Regions from separate parts of the Mesorhizobium sp. WSM4848 genome, predicted to be linked through region 3. Evidence: predicted binding sites of a transcription regulator. Region 3 holds the regulator's gene; each other region holds the start of a gene.
The links. Region 3 encodes PhoB, which activates phosphate uptake and scavenging genes when phosphate is short. Its sites were predicted from a motif close to TGTCATNNANCTGTCAT; they were not measured.

Region 1 (5,042 bases), on a different contig from region 3:
GGCCATCGGCATCTTCCTCTACGGTTTGACCGGGCCGTTTGCCGCGGCCCTGATGGAACGGATCGGGCTGCGCCGCACGCTGCTGGCGTCGCTGGTGCTGATGTCGGGCTCGACGGCGATCAGCCTGTCGATGACTGAGCCCTGGCACCTGCTTCTCACCTGGGGCGTATTCTCCGGCGTCGGTTCCGGTGCGGTCGCCACGGTGCTTGGCGCCACCATCGTCAATCGCTGGTTCAAGACCAATCGCGGCCTGGTGATGGGGCTGATGTCGGCCTCCGCCGCCACCGGCCTGCTGGTGTTCCTGCCGCTGCTCGCCGCGCTCGCCCAGTCGGGCGGCTGGAAGCCTGTCGCCATCGCCATTGCGGTCGCCACCGCCTGTCTGGTGCCGCTGGTCTGGCTGCTGGTGCCGGAGCGTCCGTCCTCGATCGGCATGGTGCGCTACGGCGCTGAGGCCGACGACGTGCCGCCGGTTCCGCCGGCCTCGCAGGGCAATTTTCTCATGCACACGCTCAGCACGCTGCGTCGTGCCGCCGGCACCCGCGTGTTCTGGTATCTGTTCGCCACTTTCTTCATCTGCGGTTTTACCACCAACGGACTGGTCGGCACGCACCTGATCGCGTTTTGTGGCGACATGGGCATCGGCCAGGTGCAAGCCGCCGGCCTGCTGTCGCTGATGGGCATCTTCGACCTGATCGGCACGACGCTGTCGGGCTGGCTCACCGACCGTTTCGACCCGCGCAAGCTGCTCGGCGTCTATTACGCGATCCGCGGCCTCTCGCTGATCTATCTGCCTTATTCCGGCTTTTCGTCGACCAGTCTGATCATCTTCGCCGTGCTTTACGGATTGGACTGGATCGCCACCGTGCCGCCGACGCTCAGGCTGTCGAACGAGGCGTTCGGCGACCGCAGCGGGCCGATCGTCTTCGGCTGGATCGTCGCCGGCCATCAGGTGGGTGCGGCGGCGGCCGCTTTCTTCGGCGGCACCATGCGTGAATTGCAGGGCAATTACGAAACTGCCTTCCTCATCGCCGGCATGACGGCAATAGCCGCAGCTTGCATCTCGCTGCTGATCAACACCAGCCGTCCGGCCTTCGAGCGGGAACCGCAGGCGGCTTGAGCTGTGACGGCTGAGCGCTAATCTCCCCTCTTGAGGGGGAGATGGCCGCGAAGCGGCCAGAGGGGGTCGCCTCGCGTGAAGCGTCAACGCCTTCCGCTACGAGAAGTGACGCCGGCGCTCGACGCGAGACGACCCCCTCTGTCGCCTTCGGCGACATCTCCCCCTCAAGGGGGGAGATCACCTGTTCACTGTAGTAAAACCTTCATGGTTTCGAGATGTGCCTGAAACATTGACCCTGGACCTTGGCGGCGACGTTCAAAGCCATCCAGGAGACAGCCATGAACAAGATTTCACGCCGTGCTTTTGTCACGTCGGCGAGCGCCGCCGGCCTCGTCGGCGTATCGGGCCTCGCGCTTCCCTATTATTCCCGCGCCAATCAGCGGCCCGCCTTCACCCATGGCATCCAGTCGGGCGATGTCGACGCAACCAGCGGCGTGGTGTGGACCCGCACAGACCGCCCTTCGCGTGTCATGTTCGAAGTCTCGTCGACGGAAAATTTCGCCAACCCTTTGCGCCTTGCGCCGCTCGATACGTCGCCGGCCAGCGATTACACGGTAAAGCGGCTGCTCACCGACCTCGCCTCCGACCAGGACATCTTCTACCGCATGATCGCGACCGATCTCGCCGACATCAACGCCGTCTCCGAGCCGATCGTCGGCCGCTTCCGCACGGCGCCGGCCTCGAAGCGCGACATTCGGTTCGCCTGGTCGGGCGATACCGCCGGCCAGGGCTGGGGCATCGACGACACCGGCATGAAGACCTATGCCACGATCGGCAAGCATACGCCCGATTTCTTCCTGCATTCCGGCGATACCATCTATGCTGACGGGGCGATGAAGGACGAGGTCGACCTTCCCGGCGGCGGCAAGTGGAAGAACAAGGTCCTCATCGACGAAAAGCGCAAGGTTGCCGAGACGCTGGACGAGTACCGCGGCCAGTGGAAGTACAATTTGATGGACAGACATGTGCTGGGGCTCAACGCCATCTGCCCGACCTTCTACCAGTGGGACGACCACGAGGTGGTCAACAACTGGTCGGATTCGAAGGACCTGGGCGCCGACGACCGCTACTCGGAAAAAAACATCCATGTGCTGGCGGCCCGCGCAGCCCGCGCCTTCCACGAGATGACGACGATCCGCTACGAGCCGTCGGAACCGGGCCGCGTCTATCGCAAGATCGCCTACGGGCCGCTGCTCGAAGTGTTCTTCCTCGACATGCGTTCCTATCGCGGCGCCAATGGCCCCGGCATGCAGGATTCGGTGACGCCGCAATCGCGCATCCTCGGCGAACAGCAGATGAAATGGCTGAAGCGCGAACTGGCAAACTCCAACGCGACCTGGAAAATCATCGCCGCCGACATGCCGCTCGGTCTCGTCGTCTGGAACGACGCCACCAAAAAGGCCGGCGCCGAGGCCGTCAGCAATGGCGACAATGGCCCGGCCAAGGGCCGTGAGCTGGAAATTGCCGACCTGCTTCGCTACATAAAGAATGCCGGCATCACCAACACCGTCTGGCTGACCGCCGACGTCCACTACACGGCGGCGCATTACTACAATCCTGACAAGGCGCAGTTCCAGGACTTCAATCCGTTCTGGGAATTTGTTTCTGGTCCGCTCCACGCCGGCACGTATGGACCCAATGATTTCGACATGACCTTCGGCCCGGAGCTGAAATTCATCAAGGCGCCAACCGCCGAGCAGGGGCAGAACCTGCCACCCTCGGCCGGCCTGCAGTTCTTCGGCCTCGTCGACATCGACGGCGCCACTGAACAGCTGACGGTGCGGCTGATGGATCGCGACGACAATGAACTCTACAAGGTCACGCTCGATCCGGTGCATTCGGCGTGAGGGGACTGTTTACCCTCCCCACAGGGGGATGGTAAGGAGCGGTCGTCAGTCAGGATAGCAAACGGTCGGAATATTGGGCCAAACAGCGTTGTCGCAATCGGCGACCTTCTGCCTTTGCTTGAAGGCGGCGCTGACTGGCCCGGTCACCACCGGGTCGACGCCATCCGGCGCATCGGCAAACAACTGCTCCGCCGAACGCGTATCGGAAGGCAGGGCAGGGGGCGCTTCCTTGAGGGTCGCGGCCGACTGTGCCGCGCCCGCCGCAAGGAGAACGGCCAGGGCCGCCCATGCGAAGATTGGCCGGTATCTGGTGCCCGTATTGCTCATGAAATTTGAACTGTCCCGACCGCGAAAGGTTCCGCTTTGGTTAATAATTCCATTTCACACCAAGACGCTTAAGATTTGGTGACCATGTATTTGGTGGCGCGCCTCCTCTTTCGCAATTGCGAAAAACCCTGTATGAGCCGCCCAACCGAAAGAGGCAGCGCCTTTTGGCCTGCTGCCTGCACGCTCCCGAGACCACAACATGAAAATTCGTAATATCGCGATCATCGCGCACGTCGACCATGGAAAAACCACCCTCGTCGACCAGCTCCTGAAGCAGTCCGGCTCGTTTCGCGACAACCAGCGCGTCGCCGAACGCGCCATGGATTCGAACGACCTCGAAAAGGAACGCGGCATCACCATCCTGGCCAAGGCGACCTCGGTCGACTGGAAGGACACACGCATCAACATCGTCGACACTCCCGGCCACGCCGATTTCGGCGGTGAAGTCGAGCGCATCCTGTCGATGGTGGATTCGGCCATCGTGCTGGTCGACGCAGCCGAAGGGCCGATGCCACAGACAAAATTCGTCGTCGGCAAGGCGCTCAAGGTCGGATTGAAGCCGATCGTCGTCATCAACAAGATCGACCGGCCGGACGCCCGCCACGTCGAGGTGGTCAACGAAGTGTTCGACCTGTTTGCAGCGCTCGACGCCACCGACGAGCAGCTCGACTTCCCGATCCTTTACGGTTCGGGCCGCGACGGCTGGGTCTCGGAAAACCCCGAAGGTCCGAAGGACCAGGGTTTGGCGCCGCTGTTCGACCTCGTCATCAAGCACGTGCCGGCGCCGACCGTCCACCCCGGCCCGTTCCGCATGATCGGCACCATCCTGGAAGCCAATCCGTTCCTTGGTCGCATCATCACCGGCCGCATCGAATCCGGCACGCTGAAATCCAACCAGGCGGTCAAGGTGCTGCATCATGACGGCACCCAGGTCGAAACCGGCCGCATCTCCAAGATCCTGGCTTTCCGCGGGCTCGAGCGCCAGCCGATCGATGAAGCGCAGGCGGGCGACATCGTCGCCATTGCCGGCCTGTCGAAGGGCACCGTCGCCGACACGTTCTGCGACCCGTCGGTGACCGAGCCGCTGCATGCGCAGCCGATCGATCCGCCGACCGTGACGATGTCCTTCCTCGTCAACGATAGCCCGCTGGCCGGCACCGAGGGCGACAAGGTGACCAGCCGCGTCATCCGCGACCGCCTGTTGCGCGAGGCCGAAGGCAATGTCGCGCTGAAAATCGAAGAATCGCCGGACAAGGATTCGTTTTTTGTCTCCGGCCGCGGCGAATTGCAGCTTGCCGTGCTGATCGAGACGATGCGCCGCGAAGGGTTCGAGATCGCCGTGTCGCGGCCGCGCGTCGTCATGCAGAACGGCGAGAACGGCGAGTTGCTCGAGCCGGTCGAGGAAGTCGTCATCGACGTCGACGAGGAGCATGCCGGCGTCGTCGTACAGAAGATGTCGGAGCGCAAGGCCGAGATGGTCGAGTTGCGCCCGTCAGGCGGCAACCGCCAGCGCATCGTCTTCCACGCGCCGACGCGCGGCCTGATCGGCTACCAGTCGGAACTGCTGACCGACACGCGCGGCACAGCAGTGATGAACCGGCTGTTCCATGCCTACGAACCCTATAAGGGCGAGCTGCCGGGCCGCACCAATGGCGTGCTGATCTCCAACGAACAGGGTGAATCGGTGGCTTATGCCATGTGGAACCTGGAAGATCGCGGTCCGATGGTCATCGATCCGGGCGTCAAGGTCT
Region 2 (5,042 bases), on a different contig from region 3:
GCGGCTTGATTGCGGTGGCAACCACTTTCGCGCTCGCTTCGCGAGCGGCGATGGCGTAAGAGCGGCGATGGAAAACAACCGATTTGAAACACCCGTGACCGTCAAGGGCGCGGCGGGAAGCACTCAGCTCTTGCGGACCGCCCGCGAGGCTTCCGATTACCTCCTCAACAGCTGGCCCGGCAAGCGCAGTCAAAAACATCGCGAAGCGCTGCAGGCCTGCCATGATGCGCTGGCCGGCGACAAACCGGCAATGATCGCAAGGCGTGCTTTCATCGCCGCCGCCCGCGAAGTGAATGTTTTCGTCAGCGACAAGTCGCCGGCCTGAAGACGCAGCGCCTCGCGGGCCCGATGCGCTTTTACCAAAGGGCAATCGCTTCAGGTTTGCGCTGCCCCTCATTGCCCTGACGGGCATTTCACCCCGTATAGTGACGGGAAGAAAGCGGCCTGCACCAAGGGTTTCGCCAATCTCGAGCGTTGCAGAAAGCGAGCCAAGGTGCGGCCAACTCCCTTCTGCCGTCACAGCTCCCTTCTGCTGTCACTATGAAGCGATTGTCCTGCAGTTCTACTCTGCGGTTTCCGTTTCGGTCTCGGATGTGGTCTCGTCTTCCGGCTTCGAACGTTCCTTGGCTGCGACCTTGGCCGCTTGCTTTTCCGCCTTCTTGGCAGCCTTCTGCCGGTCGCGTTCCTTGCGTTCCTGGCCGTAATTCGGTGCTCGCGCCATATCTCTTCCTTTCGCAATCCAAAGGGTTATTAGCCCTGCCTAGGAGCATTGGCCTACAAACACAACACCACAAAGGGCGATCGGCTCCATAGATAGCCGGCAGGCCGGCTGAACACGGTACCGCCCGCGGCGACCTTCGACTTGATCCGGATCGTTGTCAGATGTCTTCCCGGTCAAGAACCAGATCGGCCGGACCAAACCGGTCTTTTGCCGTGAACTGCTGGTGCCAATAGGGGTAGAGAACCGGCGGGCGGCTCACAGCGTCGAGGCGTGCGCGCTCATCGCTGGTCAGCACCAGGCTGGCGGCGGCGATATTGTCCTTGAACTGCGCTTCGGTCCGTCCGCCGATCACCAGCGAACTGACCGCGGGCCGGCCGAGCAGCCAGGCTAGCGCCACCTGCGCCGCCGAAACGCCATGGTTCTCGCCGATATGGGCAAGCACGTCGACGATCCGCCACAGCCGGTCCTCGTCACGGATCGGCGGTTCGGTCCAGCCGCTGAGCTGGCGGGCGGTGGCCTGGTCGCGGTGGTATTTGCCGGACAGCAGTCCACCGGCGAGCGGGCTCCACACCAGCACGCCAAGCCCCTGGTCGACGGAGATCGGCAGCAGTTCATATTCGGCTTCGCGCGCCTCCAGCGTGTAGTGGATCTGCTGGGTGACGAAGCGCGGCTGGTGCTGGCGGTCGCTGATCCCCAGCGCCTTCATCACTTGCCAGCCGGAATAGTTGGAACAGCCGACATAGCGGATCTTGCCCTGGCTGACGAGCGTGTCGAGCGCGGCGATGGTCTCCTCGAGCGGCGTCGTGCCGTCCCATTCGTGCAGGAAATAGATGTCGATGACGTCGGTCCTGAGGCGCCTCAGGCTCTTCTCGCACTCGCGGATCAGATGATAGCGCGACAGGCCCTCATCGTTGGGGCCGTTGCCGATCCGCATGCGCGCCTTGGAGGCGATCAGCACATCGCCCTTGCGTTTGCCGCCGAGCGCTTCGCCGATGATCTCTTCCGAAAGCCCGTTCGAATAGACATTGGCGGTGTCGATGAGATTGATGCCGGCATCGATGCAGAGGTCGATCATCCGGCGCGCCTCGTCGAGATCAGTCCTGCCGACCGCTGAAAATGCGCCGGCGCCGCCAAAAGTCATGGTGCCCATGGTCAGCGTCGAAACCTTCAGTCCGGAACGGCCGAGTGTGCGGTATTGCATGTCAGATCCTCGCAATTGCGTTGAGAAGGGGTGCTCTGAAGGCTGCCCGGGGAACCTGGCATTTGTAGGACAATTCGAGCCGTTTGTCGTGCATGCCAGGGAGGCTGATCGATCACATCTCACGGAGTTGCGCGACCGGCGCGCGGGCCGGCTGCAATAAAACCGTCATTGCCGGCCTGTATGCAAGTCGGCTCAAGGTATTCGAACTTGGCCGGCAGGCCGACGCCGACACTGGCGTGCACGGAGCAGCATAAATGACCGAAGCAAAACAGAATTCTCCCGCCAAGGATTGGCTGGAAGCGGAACTGGCCGACACGCTCGACGAAGACTACGAGCTGGAGATGTCGGAGCCGGCGTCGTCGCTGGAGATCGCGAAGATCTACAAGAACGCGCATCCGCCCTCGATGGATCGCCTGCAATATTTTCGCGACCTGATCACGCTGCAATCCGAATTGATCAAGCTGCAGTCCTGGGTGGCTTACACCAGGAAGAAGCTGGTGGTGGTTTTCGAAGGCCGCGATTCGGCCGGCAAGGGCGGCGTCATCAAGCGCATCACCCAGCGGCTCAATCCGCGCATCTGCCGCGTCGTCGCACTTCCGGCGCCGACCGAGCGCGAGAAGTCGCAATGGTATTTCCAGCGCTATGTGCCGCATCTGCCGGCAGGCGGCGAGATCGTGCTGTTCGATCGCTCCTGGTACAACCGCTCCGGCGTCGAGCGTGTGATGGGCTTTGCCGAGCCGGACCAGGTCGAGGAGTTTTTTCGCGACGTGCCGGAGTTCGAGCGCATGCTGGTCCGCTCCGGCATCACGCTGGTCAAATACTGGTTCTCCATCACCGACGAGGAACAGCAGATGCGCTTCCAGATGCGCATCCATGATCCGATGAAGCAGTGGAAGCTGTCGCCGATGGACCTGCAGTCGCGCGTGCGCTGGGAACAGTACACCAAGGCCAAGGAAGAGACGTTCGCCCGCACCAACATCTCCGAAGCCCCCTGGTTCATCGTCGAGGGCAACGACAAGAAGCGGGCGCGGCTGAACTGCATCGATCATCTCCTCAAGCAGATGCCCTATGAGGAGGTGCCGCACGAGGAGATCACGCTACCTGACCGCGTCTTTAATCCCGAATATGAGCGCCAGGTGCTGCCGCGCGAGCTGTATGTTCCGGAGAAGTATTGAGTCAGCGCTCCCGGGAGAATGGGGCCTGCACCGAGGCTTTCGCCACCAGAGCAACGAAACGTCCTAATCGCGCTCGATGATGACATGCATGGCATTCGGCGTCGCGACCTGCTCGCTGCAGCGGTAGCCGAGCTTGACCATGTCGATGCCGGCAAAAAGGTTCTCGCCTGAGCCGAGCAGCATCGGCGATATCGCCAGATGCATGTCGTCGATGAGCTTTTCCCTGAGATATTGCCGGATCGTGGCGACGCCGCCGCCGAGCCGGACATCCTTGCCGTCAGCCGCTGCTTTCGCCTTTTCCAGCGCTGAGTGGATGCCGTCGGTCACGAAATGGAAGGTCGTGCCGCCCTCCATGACGATAGGTTCTCGCGGATGGTGCGTGAGCACGAAAACCGGCACATGGTAGGGCGGATTGACTCCCCACCAGCCCTTCCAGGTGTCATCGGGCCAAGGCCCGCGGATCGGCCCGAACATGTTGCGGCCCATGATCCACGCGCCGACGTTTTCGAAGCTGCGCGTTACGAACGCGTCGTCGGTATCCGTGGACCCGTCATCTTCGCCGGACATGTTGCGGAAGGTTCGGGTGCCAAACATCCATGTGTGCAGGGCTTCCCCGCCGACGCCCAGCGGCTCTTTCAGGTCCTGGTCGGGACCGGCGCCGAAGCCGTCGATAGACAGGGTGAATGCGTTGACGCGAAGCTTTGACATGAGGGCCTCCCTCTAAACCAGTTGTGAAATGCAAGCAGTTTCTTTTAGCTGGACTGATTGCATTTTGCAAGCGGTATTTCGCCGCCGAGCATAAGCGGCTCGTTTGGCCAGCATCAGGGCAAAGACGGGTAGTTGCAGCTGCAGTTACTTGCGCCGCGATGCCTCGAGGATGCGCTCGACAGCTAATACGGAGCGGAGCGCCGCTATGATCTCGGCTAGGATCGGCTCGATCCGGCGGACTGCCATCAGAATACGCGCACGGCCGATTGTTCGATCTCGGCCTTCAACATAGGATGAAGGCTGTCGCGTGTGGTGATGTCAATTTCCGTTGACATCTTCTCTTCCAGAAATTGCTTGATCCCGACCAGGTCGATCAGAGAAAAGCGCCGCGCCGGATCATAGTCGATGAACAGATCAAGATCACTGTCCGGATGCGCATCGTCCCGCGCCGCCGACCCGAACACATACAGCGAAGTCGCGCCCATGCCTTTGATGGCATCTTCGTTTCTCTGCAACCGTTCGATGACCTCGTTCCTGCTCATGGGTCCATTCTATCGGATTGCAGCAAAATCCCAAAACGACACGAGTGCCTACCCCTTCAGCATCGCCGCCACCTCGGGCGCGAAATAGGTAAGAATACCGTCGCAGCCGGCGCGCTTGAAGGCGAGCAGTGATTCCAGCATTGCCTTGTCGCCGTCGATCCAGCCATTGGCGGCGGCCGCCTTGATCATCGAATATTCGCCCGACACCTGATAGGCGAAGGTCGGCATCCGGAATTCGTCCTTCAGCCTGCGGATGATGTCGAGATAGGGCAGGCCGGGCTTGACCATCAGCATGTCGGCGCCCTCGGCGAGGTCCTGCTCGGCCTCGCGCACGGCCTCGTCGGAATTGGCGTGGTCGAGATAATAGGTCTTCTTGTCGCCCTTGAGCAGGCCGGCGGTGCCGACCGCCTCGCGATAGGGTCCGTAGAAGGCGGAGGCGAATTTCGTCGCGTAGGACATGATCGCCACATCCTGAAAACCATTGGCGTCGAGCGCATCGCGGATGGCGCCGATGCGGCCATCCATCATGTCGGAAGGGGCAATGATGTCGGCGCCGGCCGAAGCCTGGATGACGGCAGCCGCGGTGACCTGCTCCACGGTCTGGTCGTTGACGATGATGCCGTCGCGCAAGATGCCGTCATGGCCGTGAGAGGTGAAGGGATCGAGCGCCGCATCGGTGATGATGCCGATCTCGG
Region 3 (5,042 bases):
TCGGTCGGAATCCGCCATGACGATCTGCGCCGGCGCAACCGGGCGATGGTGATTTCGGCGGTACGCCGCGCAGGCCAGCCGTCGCGGACCGAGATCGCCGCAACCACCGGCCTCAGCCATTCGACCATATCGGCGATCTCTTCCGACCTGATCCAGGAAGGCATCCTGGCCGAGAGCAAGGCGAGCGAGACGGTTTCGCTGAAACGCGGCCGACCGCAGGTCGGCCTCAGCCTCAATCCGCAAGCCGCTGCGGTGTTGACCGTCGTGTTGTCGCTGAATTTCCTGTCGGTCGCCGTCATCGATTATGCCGGACAAGTGGTCGCCGAGGAACAGCGCCGGCTGGACACGCTGACCATGTCGCGCGACGCGCTGATCGGCGAATGTGTCGCCATCGTCCGGCGCCGGCTCGAAGATCCCGACCTCGATGTCCAAAGCGTCGCCCGCATCGCGCTGGCGATCCAGGGCATCACCGATTCCCATGCGCGCGCCATGTTGTGGTCGCCGATCACGCCGCAGACGAACATCGCCTTCGCCGACATTCTGGAACGCGAGTTCGGCATCCCGGCCATCATGGAGAACGACAGCAACATGATGGCCGTGGCGCTGCGCTGGCGCCACCCGGATCGCTACCGCGATGATTTCATCGCCATCCTGCTCTCGCACGGCATCGGCATGGGGCTGGTGCTGAAGGGCGAATTGTTCACCGGCACCCACTCCTCAGGCGGCGAATTCGGCCACATGATTCATCGGCCGGGCGGCGCGCTTTGCCGCTGCGGGCGGCGCGGCTGCGTCGAGGCCTATGCCGGCAACTACGCCATCTGGCGCAACGCAAGGCAATTGAGCGAGAACGCAGAGCCGGTCGCCGATGTCAGCGACGCCGAGATGCGGGCACTGGCGGCCCGGGCGCGCGAGACGGACGGACCGGAGCGCGAAGCCTACCGCAAGGCCGGCGAAGCGCTCGGCTTCGGGCTCGGCAGCCTGTTCGCGCTGATCGATCCGGCGCCGGTGGCCATGGTCGGCGCCAGCGCTGCCGCCTTCGACCTGATCGAGCCGGCCCTGCGCGAGGCCATCGCCCAGACCGCCGGCGGCCAGCATTCGGGTTCGATTTCCTTCGACACCGAGCCGAACGAGCTGCCGCTGATCCGCGAAGGCTGCGCCATGCGCGCGTTGACCTTCGTCGACCAGGAGGTTTTTGCGCCCGGCGCACAAGGCAAGTCCGGCACGATCAGGAGAGACGTGGCCTGAGTCCGAACGAGGACTCAGCCATTCGCAGGCCGGCCTCACCTGAATATCAGCTAGTCTTCCCTGATCGCGTAGCCAGCGCCACGGATGGTGCGGATGACATCGGGCATGCGACCATTGTTGACCGCCTTGCGTAACCGGCCGACATGGACGTCCACCGTGCGCTCGTCGATGTAGATCGTCTCGCCCCAGACATTGTCGAGCAACTGACTGCGCGAGAAGACCCGGCCCGGGTGCCGCATCATGAATTCGAGCAGCCGGAATTCGGTCGGCCCGAGCCGGATCTCGCTCTTCTTGCGATAGACCCTGTGCGATTCACGATCGAGCATGATGTCGCCGACCTTGAGCACGCTGGACAGCACTTCCGGCTTGGCGCGGCGCAGCAGCGCCTTGACCCTGGCCATGAATTCCGGTGTCGAGAACGGCTTGACCAGATAGTCGTCGGCTCCGGTCGAAAGGCCGCGCACCCGGTCGCTCTCCTCGCCGCGCGCGGTCAGCATGATGATCGGCAGCCGCTCGGTTTCGGGACGCACCCGAAGGCGCCGGCAAAGCTCGATGCCGGAAACCGCCGGCACCATCCAGTCGAGCACCAGAAGATCGGGCACGTTCTCCTGCAGCCGGATTTCGGCCTCGTCGCCGCGCGTCACCACCTCGACCTGATAGCCTTCGGATTCCAGATTGTAACGGAGGAGGACGCCCAGCGGCTCTTCATCCTCCACCACCATGATGCGCGGCGCGATCATCGGCCGGTCACTCCTGTCATGTCGCCGGCGCCGACATCGTCGTTTCGTCGAGCTTCGGGCGATCCGCCGGCAATTGCTGCCCGGTCACGACAAAGTAGGCGTTTTCGGCGATGTTGGTGACATGATCGCCGATACGCTCGAGATTCTTGGCGCAGAACAGAAGATGCGTGCAGGCGGTGATGTTGCGCGGATCCTCCATCATGTAGGTCAGGAGTTCGCGAAAAACCGCCGTGTATTTCACGTCGATCTTCTGGTCGTCGGCGCGCAGTTCTTTCAACGCGCCGGCATTGCGCGACACATAGTGCTCGACCACGCCGCGGAGCTGCACAAGAACGAGATCCGCCATCGTGTCGATACCGTGCGACAGATTACGCGGCGTGGCGCTCTGCCCGACTGCGCTGACCCGCTTGGCTATGTTCTTGGCCAGGTCGCCGATGCGCTCGAGATCGCCGGCCATGCGGATTGCGCCAACCACGGCGCGCAGATCTTGCGCCATCGGCTGCCGCTTGGCGATCAGCGTGATCGCACTATCGTCGAGTTCGCGCTGCCGCGCATCCATGATGGCGTCGTCCGAGACGACGCGCTGCGCCATCGCATTGTCTGATGCAAGCAACGCGCGGATCGAGGCTGCGACCATCGCGGCGGCGAGCTCGTCCATATCGCGGATCAGCCTGTCGATGTGCTCCAGTTCCTCGTCGAAAGATGCGACGGTGTGTTCACCCATGATACTGTCCTCGTGTTCGAAATTCGCCGCCGGACCGCTCAGCCGAATCGGCCGGTGATGTAGTCCTGGGTGCGCTTGTCGTCGGGGTTGGTGAACATCTTGTCGGTCGCGCCCTCCTCGACCAGATAGCCGAGATGGAACATCGCCGTGCGTTGCGACACGCGCGCTGCCTGCTGCATCGAATGGGTGACGATGACGATCGTGTAGTTCTGGCGCAGTTCGTCAATCAGTTCCTCGACGCGGGCGGTGGCGATCGGATCGAGCGCCGAACAGGGCTCGTCCATCAGGATCACTTCCGGCGATACGGCGATGGCGCGCGCGATGCACAGGCGCTGCTGCTGTCCGCCGGAGAGACCGGTGCCCGACTCGAGCAGGCGATCCTTGACCTCGTTGAACAGGCCGGCCTTCTTCAGGCTCGATTCAACGATGCCGTCCAACTCGGCCTTGCTCCTGGCCAGGCCGTGAATGCGCGGACCGTAGGCGACGTTTTCATAGATCGACTTCGGAAACGGGTTCGGCTTCTGGAACACCATGCCGACGCGGGCTCGCAGCTCGACGACATCGATTTTCGGGTCGTAGACATCCTCGCCGTCGAGCGTGATCTTGCCGCTCACCCGCGCGATATCGATCGTGTCGTTCATTCGGTTCAGGCACCGCAAGAATGTTGACTTGCCACAGCCCGATGGGCCGATCAACGCCGTCACCTGGTTCTCGCGGACATCGATATCCACGTCGAACAGAGCTCGCTTCTCGCCGTAATGAACAGAGACCTTTTCGCCCTTCATCTTGATCGAAGGGGCATTGGTTCCGCTGCTCAGTTTCTGCTCAACGCCGGCTTCCGTCATGATGTTCATATCCTCTACTCCTTACCAGCGCCGCTCGAAGCGCTTGCGCAGTATCACCGCGATGGCGTTCATGATGACCAAAAACAGCAGCAAAATCAAAATCGCCGCCGAAGTCTTCTGCTGGAATCCAGCTTCCGGGAAATCCGCCCACATGAATATCTGCACCGGCAGGATCGTCGCGGGATCGGTGAAGCCGCCGGGAATGTCGACGATGAAGGCGACCATGCCGATCATCAGCAACGGCGCGGTTTCGCCCAGCGCGTGCGCCATTCCGAGGATGGTGCCGGTCATGATGCCCGGCATCGCCAGCGGCAGGACGTGATGGAATACGGTCTGGACCTTGGACGCTCCGATGCCGAGCGCCGCCTCGCGGATCGACGGCGGCACGGCGCGCAGCGAAGCGCGCGAGGCGATAATGATGATCGGCAGGGTCATCAGCGCCAGCACCATGCCGCCGACCACCGGGGCTGACCGCGGCATGCCGAAGAAATTCAGGAATACGGCAAGTCCAAGCAGGCCGAAGACGATCGAAGGCACCGCCGCCAGATTGTTGATATTCACTTCGATCATCGTCGTCAGCCGGTTCTTGGGCGCAAATTCCTCAAGATAGATCGCCGCTGAAACGCCGATCGGGAAGGCGATGGCCAGCGTTACGATCATGGTCAGGAACGATCCGACGACCGCGCCCCAGACACCGGCCAATTCCGGCTCGCGGCTTGCGCCGGTGAAGAAGAAGATCGAGTTGAACCGGCTTTCGATCAGGCCGGCGCTCTTCAGCGTGTCGAGCCAGACGATCACCTTGTCGGAAATCTTTCGCGATGCTTCCGGCGTCTCGATGACGCGCAGGAATGCCTGGCCGCTCGCGGCGGGCGCAGTGCTCTCCAGCGCCTCGATCACCGTACCCTTTGCGATCACCGTGCCGTTGGCCGCAGGCGACAGCGCGGTCAGCTTGACCGTGCCGCCATTGAACGCGACCAGCAGCGACGACGCGCCGCTCGTCAGCGTGAGCATGCCGTTTTCGCCCTCGGTCGCACCATGGCCGCGCGCCAGCGCCAGCATGGCATCGTCGCCGAAGGTCAGATCGATGTCGCCGCTGGTTTCCGAAGGCGTGACGCTTGTCGAAATCGCTTCGTCCGAACCGACGTCGGCAAGCAAACCCTTGAGGTAGAGGTCGGCAAAATCGTCAAGTGGAACCGCGTAGTCCACCGTTCCTCCGAGCATCCCCGGATCAGCCGCAATATCCTTGCGCAGGAACACGCCTGTGCCGGTGGAAATCAGCCCGCGCAGCAGGCGCTTGTCCTGGCGGCTCGTCACATCCGGAAATTTTGCCGTAAGCGCTTGCTGAGCGATGGCGTCGTAGTTCACTTCACCGAGTTTCGCCGGGTCGACCTTGGCCGCTGAAAGATCGATCGGCAGCGTCAGATAGTTCTGCCGCAGCGCCGGAATCGCCTGCGTGACGATCGTCGACAGGAGCAGCACAAGGAACAA
Region 4 (5,042 bases), on a different contig from region 3:
AACGGCACTTCGTGGCTGCGCACCTCGAGCACGGCCCGGCTGCCGGTGCCGCCCGACGCCGAATGGCCGAAACCAGGATCGAAGAAACCGGCATAGTGGACGCGGAATTCGCCGACCAGCGGATCGAAGGGCGTCATCTCGGCGGCATAGAGCGGCGGCACATGCACCGCTTCCTGGCTGACGAGGATATAAAATTCGTCCGGATCGAGCACCAGTTCGCCGGCACCGCTCTTATAGAGCGGCTCCCAGAAATCGACGACATCCTGCGCGGCGCGCTTATCGACATCGACCAGGCCGGTGTGGTGCTTGCCGCGGTAGCCGACCAGCCCGTCCTTGTCGCCATCGAGGTCGATCGACAGTGCGATGCCGCCGCCGGAAATGTTCGGCGGCTCGGTGGCGACGAGCGTCTCGGCACGATGCAATTCGTGCAGCTCGCTTTCCGACAAAAGCGCATTGCCGGTACGGAACCGGATCTGCGACAGCCGCGAGCCGGCGCGGACGACGATCGGAAAGGTGCGCGGGCTGACTTCGAGATAGAGCGCGCCGTTGTAGCCGGCAGCGATCTTGTCGAACTCGTGGCCGCGATCGGTCATCACCCGGGTGAAGATGTCGAGCCGTCCGGTCGAGCTCTTCGGGTTGGCCGAGGCGGAAATGCTTGCCGGAAGCGCCAGGCTCTCGAGCAGCGGCACGATATAGACGCAGCCCGTCTCCAATACCGCACCATCGGCGAGATTGATTTCGTGCAGCTTAAGGCGGTCGAGTTTTTCAGCAACCCTGTGGTTGGGGCCGGGCAGGAAGGAGGCGCGCACCCGCCAGGCCTTGTCGCCAAGCCTGAGGTCGAGGCTGGCCGGCTGGACCTGGTCGGAGTCGAGCGCGCGCTCTGACTTCAGCGCGCCCGACTGGTACAGCGCGGAAATATCCTGATCCGGAAGAATGCCTGTCTGCCGCAAAGTCTGGCTCCGCTCGAAGGCCGGGCGTGTCTCGTCTTGTCGCAGGTCCTTGCCGCGGAACCCGCTGGTACAAACCTCTTAATCATGCCGGCAATTGACGCAAGCGCGGTGCAGGTCTAAAGGATCGTTATCCCGTGGTGATTTGGCCGGTCGGCTTGCAGCCACGTTAAACAAGTCGCTAAAGGACCGTCGGGCCGAAAGGCCGTATGGACCGGTTGCGACTTTCGCGGCCGGTTTTTTTGTGTTTGGACCATTTTTGTGTTTGGAACAAGGTGATGACGAGCAACACGCGCAACTGGAAGCCTCAGACCGCCCTCGTGCATGCAGGAACGCTGCGTTCCGGCTTCGGCGAGACCTCCGAGGCGATGTATCTCACGCAAGGCTATGTCTACGACACGGCGCAGGCGGCGGAAGCCCGCTTCAAGGGCGAGGAACCGGGCTTCATCTATTCGCGCTATGCCAATCCGACGGTCGACATGTTCGAGAAGCGCATGTGTGCGCTGGAAGGCGCCGAAGATGCCCGCGCCACCGCATCCGGCATGGCGGCGGTGACAGCGGCGTTGCTGTGCAGTGCCCGGGCCGGCGACCACATCGTGGCGGCGCGCGCGCTGTTTGGCTCCTGTCGCTGGGTGGTCGAGACGCTGGCGCCGAAATACGGCATCGAGGCGACGCTGGTCGACGGCACCGAAATCGCCAATTGGGAAAAGGCGGTCAGGCCCAACACCAAGTTGTTCTTCCTTGAAAGCCCGACCAATCCAACCCTGGAGGTCGTCGACATCGCAGCCGTAGCCTCGCTTGCCGATTCAATCGGCGCGCGGCTGATCGTCGACAACGTCTTTGCCACGCCCTTGCAGCAGAAGCCGTTGCAGCTCGGCGCCCATATCGTCGTCTATTCGGCGACCAAGCACATCGACGGCCAGGGGCGCTGCCTCGGCGGCATCATCCTGTCGGACAAGAAGTGGATCGACGAGAATTTGCACGACTACTTCCGCCACACCGGTCCCAGCCTATCGCCCTTCAATGCCTGGACGCTGCTGAAGGGCCTTGAGACGCTGCCGCTGCGCGTGCGCCAGCAGACGGAAAGTGCCGGCCGGATCGCTGACTTCCTCGCCGAGCGATCGGAAATTGTCCGCGTCATCTATCCCGGCCGCGCCGATCACCCGCAGGCGGCGGTCGTCAAGAAGCAGATGTCGGGCGGCTCAACGCTGATCTGCCTCGACGTCAAGGGCGGCAAGCAGGCCGCCTTCGCCTTCCAGAACGCGCTCGATGTCGTGCTGATCTCCAACAATCTCGGTGACGCCAAGAGCCTGATCACCCATCCGGCAACGACGACACACAAGAATCTGAGCGACGAGGCGCGGGCCGAACTTGGCATCGGGCCAGGCACGCTCAGGCTGTCCGTCGGACTGGAGGACACCGACGACCTGCTCGAAGACATCGAGCAGGCCTTGAAAGCCGCTGGATAGGGATACGCGCCGAAGCGCTGCGCTCTGATCTGCAAAGCAGGCGCGGTCAGGCGCCCGACGGCGTCTCTTCCAATTCCGCAACGGCGCCGGTGTGGATGGTCATCGTGTTGCCGCGCCAGTCGACGGCACCGCTGAGCCAGCCGCGCACCCAGATGGCGGGAAGCATCACGTCCCGCGCAACCATCGCCGGGATCATGCGCAGCGACAGGTGCCAGCCCTTGGCCGAGGCGAGAGCGCATTCCGGCAGATAGGCGACGATCAGCACGGCGATGGCGGTAGCCGGCAGGCTGAAGCCGCTGCCTACTGCCGCAACCAGCGCAAGCGCCAGCGGCGGCGCCGCTCCGATCAGGATCTCGGGCGCGAAGAACAGTGGGAAGGTGACGCGACGCAGGCGTGCCCAGCGGGCCTGGCGCGACCAGATTTCGCCAAATGTGCGCAAACCGAGCGGCTGCTCGAAGGGCGCGGCAACGAGATTGACGCGCAGTCCGAGCCCGTTGACCAGCTTGGTCGCAGCGGCATCCTCGGCAATCTCGGCAGCAAGCGCACGGATGCCGCCATTGGCGTCGAGCGAAGGCTTGTTCCACAGCATGCTCTTGCCCTGGGCAAAACCGAGGCCGAGCGCCTCGCCGGTATATTGCCAGCGCGCCTGCAGCGTGTTGAGGAAAGCGCATTCGACCTCCGCCCAGAACCCGTCCGGCCGCGAGCCGATCGGCGTCGAGCAGACGAGGCCGGTGTCCTGCCGCCATGCCGTCATCAGATGCTGGACATAGTCCCTCGGCATCAGGACGTTGGAATCGGCAAGGATGACCCAGTGGTGGCGCGCGGCCTCCCAGCCCTTCACGCAATTGTTGAGTTTCGGGTTGCCGCTGATGCGGTCGTCGCCGACCAGCAGCCGGGCCGGCACGGCCGCAAAGCGGGCGATCGCATTGGTGATCGGCCCGACCACCGGGTCGTCGGCATGGGCGACGCAGAAGATGAGCTCATAATGCGGCCAGTCGAGGGAGAAGGCGCGATCGAGCGTCTCCTCGGTAAACGGCTCGACGCCGCGCGACGGCACGACGATCGACACCGGCGGCGCCTTGCCGGCTGGCGGCGTGATCCTGCCATGCCGCTTCAGCTTCAACGAAGCGAGCAGGATGCTGGCGAGATTGACAACAAGCAGAGCTATGGAAAGCAAGGCGGCTGTGACTGTCAATTCCATAGGTACCTGGTCGCTCCAGAAACCGGCCGCATGAAAGCCGTCTCAATAATTCGACAGAATGCTGAGTCGCCCGGCACACCATCCCCGCCCTGCACACCATCATTGTCATGTGTCACTCAAATGACATTGTTGTTCGGCACCTGCACTCGACGGATTCGGGCAACGATGACAGGCACTGAACGGGGGACGCGCCCCGTTGACCAAACTGCGGTGAGCGTCGAATGTTCCGTCTGCATATTGTGGAGTGATTTATGTACAGCGCCGTCACGCGCGACATCGAAGTGCAGGTCAGGCCGTTCTATCTGGAAGATCGCTCCGACCCTTCGGAGAACCGCTATGTCTGGGGCTACCAGGTGACCATCGACAACCAGTCGGATGAATTCGTGCAGCTTCTGTCACGCTATTGGCAGATCACTGACGGCACCGGCCGGGTCGAGGAGGTGCGCGGCGCCGGCGTTGTCGGCGACCAGCCTGAACTCAATCCCGGCGATAGCTATCAGTACACGTCTGGCTGCCCACTCTCGACGCCATCCGGCATCATGGTCGGCCACTACACGATGCGCAACAAGCGGGGCGAGACGTTCGACGTCGCCATCCCCGCCTTTTCGCTCGACCTGCCGGGCACGCGGCGCACCGTCAACTGAGGCTCACTTGGGCTTCTCGCCCCTTTGCGTGGGGCGAGAAACCAAGCTCTGCGAAGGCACCGAGGCAGCACAGGTGCCCGCTATTGAGCCGCAGCAAATTCCGCCGGGTCGAAGTCATATTGCTTCGAGCAGAATTCGCAGGCGACGTGAATGCCGCCATCCTCGGTGCTGTCCCTGATCTCGTCGGCGGAGAAGCCTTCGAGAATGCCGCGGATCTTCTCCCTGGAGCACGAGCACCGGTCGGCTACCGGCACGCCGCCGAAGACGCGCACACCGTGCTCGTGGAACAGCCGGTAAAGCAACCGCTCGGCGCCGATCGTCGGGTCGATCAGTTCTGTCGGCTCGATGGTGCCAAGCAACGCGAGCAGCTCCTGCCAGGAATTGTCGGCCGGATAATGGATCTCCTCGCGCGGATCGCCGTCACCGCCCGGAAGGTCGGGTACGCGCATGCGTTCGGGCGATTGCGGCAGGAACTGCGCCAGGATGCCACCGGCGCGCCATTGCTCGCGGGCACCGCCGATGCCGGGCGTCAACAGCTTGGCCACCGAAAGCCTGAGATCGGTCGGGATCTGCTCCGACTGCCGGAAATAGGTGCGGGCGGCCTCCTCCAGCGTCTCGCCGTCGAGCTGGACGATGCCCTGATAGCGCTGCGTGTGGGCGCCCTGGTCGATAGTCAGCGCCAGGACACCGCTGCCGAGCAGCGTCCGCTGCGAGGTCTCGCCGGCAGACGTCAGTGCCTCCAGCCGGTCGGCGTCGAAGCGGGCATAGGCGCGCAGCGCAT

Region 1: a site for PhoB is predicted at 1,307-1,323, ahead of AC0L16_RS12640 (alkaline phosphatase D family protein). Genes of this name have one in related genera too.
Region 2: a site for PhoB is predicted at 2,075-2,091, ahead of ppk2 (polyphosphate kinase 2). Genes of this name have one in related genera too.
Region 4: a site for PhoB is predicted at 3,727-3,743, ahead of AC0L16_RS16360 (ceramide glucosyltransferase). Genes of this name have one in related genera too.

What each region holds. Positions count from the first base shown of each region.
Region 1 covers NZ_JBVVPX010000011.1:1,639-6,680, forward strand. The annotation lists gene AC0L16_RS12635 (MFS transporter) at 1-1,117, shown strand, start outside; gene AC0L16_RS12640 (alkaline phosphatase D family protein) at 1,396-2,964, shown strand; gene AC0L16_RS12645 (hypothetical protein) at 3,010-3,291, opposite strand; gene typA (translational GTPase TypA) at 3,491-5,042, shown strand, end outside.
Region 2 covers NZ_JBVVPX010000012.1:68,057-73,098, forward strand. The annotation lists gene AC0L16_RS13750 (DUF982 domain-containing protein) at 68-325, shown strand; gene AC0L16_RS13755 (hypothetical protein) at 563-721, opposite strand; gene AC0L16_RS13760 (aldo/keto reductase) at 879-1,922, opposite strand; gene ppk2 (polyphosphate kinase 2) at 2,177-3,097, shown strand; gene AC0L16_RS13770 (dihydrofolate reductase family protein) at 3,161-3,805, opposite strand; gene AC0L16_RS13775 (nucleotidyltransferase family protein) at 4,051-4,347, opposite strand; gene hemB (porphobilinogen synthase) at 4,396-5,042, opposite strand, start outside.
Region 3 covers NZ_JBVVPX010000030.1:24,098-29,139, reverse strand. The annotation lists gene AC0L16_RS23995 (ROK family protein) at 1-1,245, shown strand, start outside; gene phoB (phosphate regulon transcriptional regulator PhoB) at 1,296-1,985, opposite strand; gene phoU (phosphate signaling complex protein PhoU) at 2,002-2,709, opposite strand; gene pstB (phosphate ABC transporter ATP-binding protein PstB) at 2,748-3,563, opposite strand; gene pstA (phosphate ABC transporter permease PstA) at 3,576-5,042, opposite strand, start outside.
Region 4 covers NZ_JBVVPX010000016.1:9,128-14,169, forward strand. The annotation lists gene AC0L16_RS16350 (2'-deoxycytidine 5'-triphosphate deaminase) at 1-950, opposite strand, end outside; SAM riboswitch at 1,075-1,152, shown strand; gene AC0L16_RS16355 (O-succinylhomoserine sulfhydrylase) at 1,226-2,416, shown strand; gene AC0L16_RS16360 (ceramide glucosyltransferase) at 2,463-3,617, opposite strand; gene apaG (Co2+/Mg2+ efflux protein ApaG) at 3,869-4,261, shown strand; gene AC0L16_RS16370 (Hsp33 family molecular chaperone) at 4,342-5,042, opposite strand, start outside.